2 regions of the Curtobacterium sp. MCBD17_035 genome follow, and region 1 is predicted to be linked to the other one. Evidence: riboswitches for the same ligand, from Rfam matches in the RefSeq annotation. Region 1 holds a riboswitch; the other holds the start of a gene.
The links. Region 1 has a riboswitch for thiamine pyrophosphate ahead of thiM (hydroxyethylthiazole kinase). Riboswitches for the same ligand answer to the same signal wherever they lie in the genome.
Positions count from the first base shown of each region.

Region 2: it holds a riboswitch for thiamine pyrophosphate, as region 1 does, so the genes downstream of both, DEI93_RS11695 (ECF transporter S component) here and thiM (hydroxyethylthiazole kinase) in region 1, are expected to answer to the same signal.

Region 1 is NZ_CP126279.1:1,225,547-1,228,930, reverse strand. Features, by position in the region: gene thiE (thiamine phosphate synthase) at 1-311, opposite strand, end outside; gene thiM (hydroxyethylthiazole kinase) at 308-1,117, opposite strand; TPP riboswitch at 1,109-1,206, opposite strand; gene DEI93_RS05855 (AMP-binding protein) at 1,360-3,045, shown strand; gene DEI93_RS05850 (ATP-dependent DNA ligase) at 3,147-3,384, shown strand, end outside.
Region 2 is NZ_CP126279.1:2,468,830-2,472,213, reverse strand. Features, by position in the region: gene glgX (glycogen debranching protein GlgX) at 1-1,032, opposite strand, end outside; gene DEI93_RS11700 (hypothetical protein) at 1,190-1,513, shown strand; TPP riboswitch at 1,597-1,706, shown strand; gene DEI93_RS11695 (ECF transporter S component) at 1,699-2,481, shown strand; gene DEI93_RS11690 (ABC transporter ATP-binding protein) at 2,481-3,384, shown strand, end outside.

The sequences.
Region 1 (3,384 bases):
GGTCCGAGCAGACGTCGTGCCAGCACCGGGTGCAGGTCGGATTGCCCCACGTGCGCGCCGTCGGCTCCGATGGCGCGCACGAGTGCGACCCGGTCGTCGACGAGCACGGGGACCCGCCCGCCGACGGCGGCGACGACCGCGCGGCCCATCGCGACGAACTCGTCGTCGGATGCATCGTGGTCTCGGAGCTGCACGGCCGTGACGCCGGCGCCCACGGCCTCCTGGACGGTGTCGGCGACACCCCTCGCCCCGCACATCCGCGTGTCGGTGACGAGGTAGAGGGACAGGTCGGACGACCGGGAGGCGCTCATACGAGCCGGACCCGGTCCGCGACCTCGGCCGACGTGATCGAGGCGAGCTGGTCGAGCAACTGCACGGCGAAGGTGCCCGGCCCGCGGCTGAGCGGGGCGGCCTGCTCCGCGGCCACGGTGAGCACCGCCGTCGCCGCGGACGCGGCGAGCAGCGGTTCGGATCCCGTCGCCGCGAACGCGGCCATCAGCGCCCCCAGTGCGCAGCCGACCCCGGTGACCTGCGTCATCCAGGGGTGCCCGTTACGGAGTCGGACGGTCCGGTCGCCGTCCGTGAGGTGGTCGGTGGGTCCGCTCACCGCGACGACCGTCTGGAAGCGGCGGGCGACCTCCTCCGCCGACCCGAGCGCCGCCTCCGGGCTGTCGGTCGCGTCCACGCCCTTGCCGCCCGCGCCGCCCGCGAGCGCCATGATCTCCGATGCGTTCCCGCGCACGATGGAGGGCCGGTGCTCGAGCAGGTCCATGGCGACGCCCGTGCGCCATCCCAGCCCGCCCGCGGCGACCGGGTCGAGGACCCACGGCGTCCCGTGCTCCGCGGCGCTGAGCACCGCCGCCGTCATCGCCTCGACGGTCGGCTCCTGCGGGGTGCCGAGGTTCACGAGCACGCCGCCCGCGGCCCCGGCGAACGGCCCGGCCTCGTGCGGGTTGTCGACCATGGCGGGCGCGGCGCCGACCGCGAGCAGCACGTTCGCCGTCCACTGTGCGACGACGATGTTCGTCAGGCACTGCACGAGTGGTGGGCGGTCGCGGAGACCGTCCAACGCCGCTGCGAGCGCCGACGGGTCGAGTGGGACAGATGGAGATGCCACGGATGACGTCCCTTCGCTAGTACTAACCAGATCAGGTTCGACGGGTCTGTTCTCAGCCTCGCTCGATGGAGGCACCCCGCGTCGCAGGCGAGTCTAGGGCCGTCGGACATTGGCGCACCCTGCTGTTAGCCTGACGAGCGGCCGAAGATGAGCCGGACCACGACCGAGCGTCCCGTGCGAACCCGATCCGGACCCGACCCGTCTCCGAACCAGCAGCGGCACCACGTTGGAACAGGAGCACGATGTCAGCGAGCAGCGCCCTCGGGAACTACACGGCAGACCAGGTCGAGCGGTACTACGCGAACGGTGACTGGCAGGACGGGGTCCTCATCGACATCGTCCGCGACCGTGCCGACGCCCACCCGGAGCGGACGCTCGTCACCGACGGCACGCTCACGCTGACGTACGGGCAGCTCCGCGAGGACGCCATCCGCCTCGCCGTCGGCCTGCGCGGCCTCGGCGTGGAACGGGGCGACCGCGTCGTCGTGCAGATGCCGAACTGGGCGGAGTTCGCCACGATCGTCGTCGCGCTCTCGCGGCTCGGCGCGATCCTCATCCCCACGATGCCGATCTTCCGGCACGACGAGGTCGGCTACGTCCTCGAGCACTCCGAGGCGAAGGTCGTGATCGGCCCGCACGTGTTCCACCGCTTCGACCACCTCGCCATGTTCACCGCGCTCAAGGACCGGATCCCGACCCTCGACCACGTCGTCGTCGCCCGGGCCGAGTACCCGGACGCGCTCGACGGCGCGATCGACCTCGCGTCGCTGGCGGCCGAGGGCGACCTCGACGAGCTCGACGCGTCGCTCGGTGACACCGCGGGCCCCGACGATGGCTGCCTCGTCGTCTACACCTCGGGCACCACGAGCCGCCCGAAGGGCTGCTTCCACACCTTCAACACCATCCACGCGGCCGCACGCCTGCTCAACGAGCGCCTGCACGTCGACGAGGGCGACGTGATGTTCAACCCGTCGCCCGTGAGCCACTCGACCGGGCTCATCACGGGCCTCCTCATGCCGCTCATGGTGGGGGGCGGCACCCACTTCATGCCCGTCTGGGCGCCGGACGAGGGCATCGAGCGCATCCGCGAGTACGGCTGCACGATCACCGTGACGTCGACGACGTTCCTGACGACCGTGATGGAGGCGTTCGACCCGGAGCGCCACGACCTCAGCTCGATGCGGTACTGGGTGTGCGCCGGCGCGCCGATCCCGGGTGCCGTCGTGCAGTCCGCGCGCGCGATGTTCCCGTCGTGCCAGATCCTCAGCCTCTACGGGCGGAGCGAGAACATGACGACCGCGTTGTGCGCACCCGAGGACGCCCCCGAGAAGTCCGTGCTCTCGGACGGCCGCGCCCTCGCGGACTCCGTCGTGAAGGTGGTCGACGAGGACGGCGTCGAGGTCCCCGCCGGCACGAGCGGCGACATCGTGTACCAGGGCCCGTCCCACATGCTCGGGTACTACCGCGATCCGGAGCAGACCGCCGCGCTGTTCACGCCTGACGGGTTCTCGCGCTCGGGCGATCTGGGCGTGATGGACGCGGACGGCTTCGTGCGGGTGAGCGGCCGCATCAAGGACATCATCATCCGCGGCGGCATCAACATCTCGTCGCGCGAGGTCGAGGACCTGCTCGGCGAGCACCCCGCGGTCCGCACCGTCGCCGTCGTCGCGATGCCGGACCCGCGGCTGGGCGAGCGCTCGTGCGCCTTCGTGGTGGTCGCCCCCGGTCACGACGAGCCCTCGTTGTCCGACCTGACCGACTTCCTCCGGAGCAAACAGATCGCCGTGCAGAAGCTGCCGGAGCGCCTCGTGGTGATCGACGAGCTCCCGATGACCCCGGTCGGCAAGGTCCGCAAGAACGTGCTGCGCGACCGGATCGCGTCGATGCTCGCCGAGGAGCAGCGCGGTGTGACGTCCTCCCAGGACTGACGGCGCCGCCGCGGCCGTCAGCGCCGTCGACGGCCGTCAGCGCCGCCGGCGCCCGTCGACGCTGACGGCAGCCTCCCGGCCGCGGGGCGTTGGATGGGTCGATGGCCCTCCCCACCGCCGCGGACCCCGTCGCCCCGATGCTCGCCAAGGCCGTCCCGGACGTCCCCGCCGCGGACGCCGTGCCCGGGGGCCTCAGCTACGAGCCGAAGTGGGACGGCTTCCGCGGGATCGTCTACCACGACGGCACGGACGTCGAGATCGGCAGCCGCGGGTCGAAGACGCTCACCCGGTACTTCCCGGAGCTCGTGGCGGTGTTCCGCGACCAGCTGCCGGGGCCGT
Region 2 (3,384 bases), 1.2 Mb from region 1:
GAGGTCGAACCGGAAGCCGTCCACGTGCATCTCGGTCACCCAGTACCGGAGCGAGTCCATGATGAGCTGGAGCGAGTGCGGGTGCCGGACGTTGAGCGAGTTCCCCGTTCCCGTGTAGTCGCGGTAGTACCGCTGGTCGTCGTCCATCAGGCGGTAGTACGCCGCGTTGTCGATGCCCTTCAACGACAAGGTGGGTCCGAGGTGGTTGCCCTCGGCCGTGTGGTTGTACACGACGTCGAGCACGACCTCGATCCCGGCGTCGTGCAGGGTCCGGACCATCGCCTTGAACTCCTGCACCTGCTGCCCACGGTCCCCACTGGCGGAGTAGTGCGAGTGCGGGGCGAAGAACCCGATCGTGTTGTACCCCCAGTAGTTGCTGAGGCCCTTCTGCTGCAGGATCGAGTCGTTCACGTACTGGTGCACGGGCATCAGTTCGAGCGTGGTGACCCCGAGCCGCTTGAGGTGCCCGATGACCGCTGGATGCGCGACGCCCGCGTAGGTGCCCCGTTGCTCCTCGGGGATGTCCGGGTGGGTCTTCGTCAGGCCCTTGACGTGGGCCTCGTAGATCACGGTCTCGCCGTAGGGGACCTTCGGGTGTCGATCGCCCTGCCAGTCGAAGAACGGGTTGATGACCACGCCCTTCACCATGTGCGACGCCGAGTCCTCGTCGTTCCGGCTGTCCGGCGCACCGAAGGTGTACGAGAACAGCGACTGGTCCCAGTCGATGTCTCCACTGGTCGCCTTGGCGTAGGGGTCGAGCAGGAGCTTGTTCGGGTTGGCTCGATGCCCGCGCTCCGGGGCGTACTCGCCGTGCACGCGGAATCCGTACTCCTGCCCCGGACCGACGTTCGGCAGGTAGGCGTGCCAGACGTAGGCATCGACCTCGATCAGGTCGATGCGGGTCTCGGTGCCGTCGTCGTCGAAGAGGCAGAGCTCGACGCGTTCGGCGGCCTCGCTGAAGATCGCGAAGTTCGTGCCGCTGCCGTCGTACGTCGCACCGAGGGGGTAGGGGTTGCCGGGCCAAGTCTGCAAAAGCGGGACCTCCTGGTCGATGACCGGCCCAACCTATCGGCACCGCTCGGCGATGTCCGGAGCGCAGCCACGCCTGTGGACGGTCGGCGGTCCCGTTCCCCTGTGGACGGCCGGGGTGCCCGTGCTCCCGCCGATGCTCGGGAGTAGCCTCGCGCGCATGACGAACATCGCGGCGCAGCTCGCCGACAAGGTCCGCCCGCTCGGGGTCGCCACGAACTACGGCGACCCGATCGAGGTCGGTGACGCCACCATCGTGCCCGTGTCGATCGGGTGGTACGGCTTCGGCGCCGGCGGTGACCAGGACGAGAACGGCGGTGGCGGGGGCGGCAGCGCGTCGATCCCCGTCGCTGCGTACGTCCGCCGCCCCGGTCGTGCGCTCGTGTTCGAGCCGAACATCATCGCCCTGCTCGCGGTCGCGACGCCGTTCGCGTGGACCGTCGGCACGGTCCTGCGCAAGCTGGTGCGCGCCCTCAAGAAGTAGCGGACGGGAGGCGCGGGGACCGGGCCTCCTGCCCGGCCACGGATCCATGCGTGGGGACGTGGCCCACCGCGCCTATACTCGGGGCCACACACACGGGAGTCCGCGACCTGCGGGCTGAGAGGGAGCGAACGGCGCTCCGACCGTCGAACCTGATCCGGGTCATGCCGGCGCAGGGAGGAGTCACCATGCGCGAGCGCGCGTCCACGCCCATGCCCACCGCGACCGGCCCCACCGCGACCGGCCCCACCGCGACCGGCCCCACCGCGACCGGCCCCGCGGCGACCGGCCCCGCCGACCGGGCAGCCGACCCGGCCCTCCAGACCGGCACCGCCGCTGTCACCGACGGAGCCCCGCAGCCCTCCCGTCGCCGTTTCCGGTGGCGCGTGGTCGACATCGTCGTCGCGAGCGTCCTCGGGGTCGCGGCGGGTCTCGTCTTCACACTGTGGGACCTCGGCTACTCCCCGATCAGCGTCGGACTCGGTCTGGTCCTCCCCGGGTCGCAGTCCCTGGTCGGCGGGGTCTGGCTGTTCGCTGGCGTGCTCGTCGGCGTCGTCGTCCGGAAGCCGGGCGCGGCGCTCTACGGCGAGGTCGTCGCCGCGAGCGTCGAAGCGCTCGTCGGCAACGAGTGGGGCGGCTGGCTCACGCTCGTGTCCGGGCTCGTCCAGGGCCTCGGCGCCGAGATCGTCCTCGCGCTGTTCCTCTACCGCGTGTACCGAGCGCCGGTCGTCGTCCTCGCGGGCGCCGCTGCCGGGCTCGCCCTCGGGATCAACGACTCGGTGCTCTGGTACCCGGCGTACGCACTCGCGTTCAAGGTCGTCTACATCGTCTGCGCGATCATCTCGGGTGGCGTCATCGCCGGTGGCGGATCGTGGCTGCTCGTCCGCGCGCTCGCCCGCACGGGCGTGCTCAGTGCGTTCGCTGCCGGCCGGGAGGCCCGTCGCCGCCCGCAGCGCCCCTCCCGGTCCTGATGCCCACCGCCGCCACCGACGGACGGACGCGCCCCGCGGCGATCCGGTTCCGTGGCTGGGGGCGTCGGTACCCCGACCGTGACGTCTGGGCCGTGCGCGGCGTCGACCTCGACGTCCGGCCCGGGGAACGCGTCGCCGTGGTCGGCGCGTCCGGCTCGGGCAAGTCGACGCTCCTCCGGGCCGTCGCGGGGGTCCTCGGTGACGACGACGCGGACGGCACGCAGCCGGGTGACGTCGGCGCGGGCGTCGAGGAGGGCGGCGTCCTCGTCGACGGGCAGGACCCGCGCCGCGTGCGGGGCCGCGTCGGGCTCGTCATGCAGGACCCCGAGGCGCACACCGTGATGTCGCGCATCGGCGACGACGTCGCGTTCGGCCCCGAGAACCTCGGCGTCCCGCGAGCCGAGATCGGTCCGCGCGTCCGCGAGGCACTCGCGCTCGTCGGACTCGACCTCCCGCTCGACCGCTCGACCTCGGCGATGTCCGGCGGGCAGCGGCAGCGCCTCGCCCTCGCCGGGGTCCTCGCGATGCGGCCCGGGGCACTCGTGCTCGACGAACCCTGCGCGAACCTCGACCCCGACGGCGTGCGGCAGGTCCACGACGCCGTTCGCGACGTCCTCGTGGCCACCGGGGCCACCCTCCTCGTCGTGGAGCACCGCATCGGCACCTGGCTCGACCTCGTCGACCGGCTCGTGCTGCTCACGCCCGGCGGTGGGATCGCGGCCGACGGGACGCCGGAGGAGGTGCTCGCCCGGCACGGCACGGCGCTCACCGCAGCGGGCGTTTGGGTGCCGGGCGCGGAACCCGACCCACGTCCGCTCCGGACCGGTGGGGAGCTGCTGCTCCGGGCCTCGGGGCTCGCGACGGCTCGAGGGCGTCGCAGCCCCGTCGGCCACGACATCGACA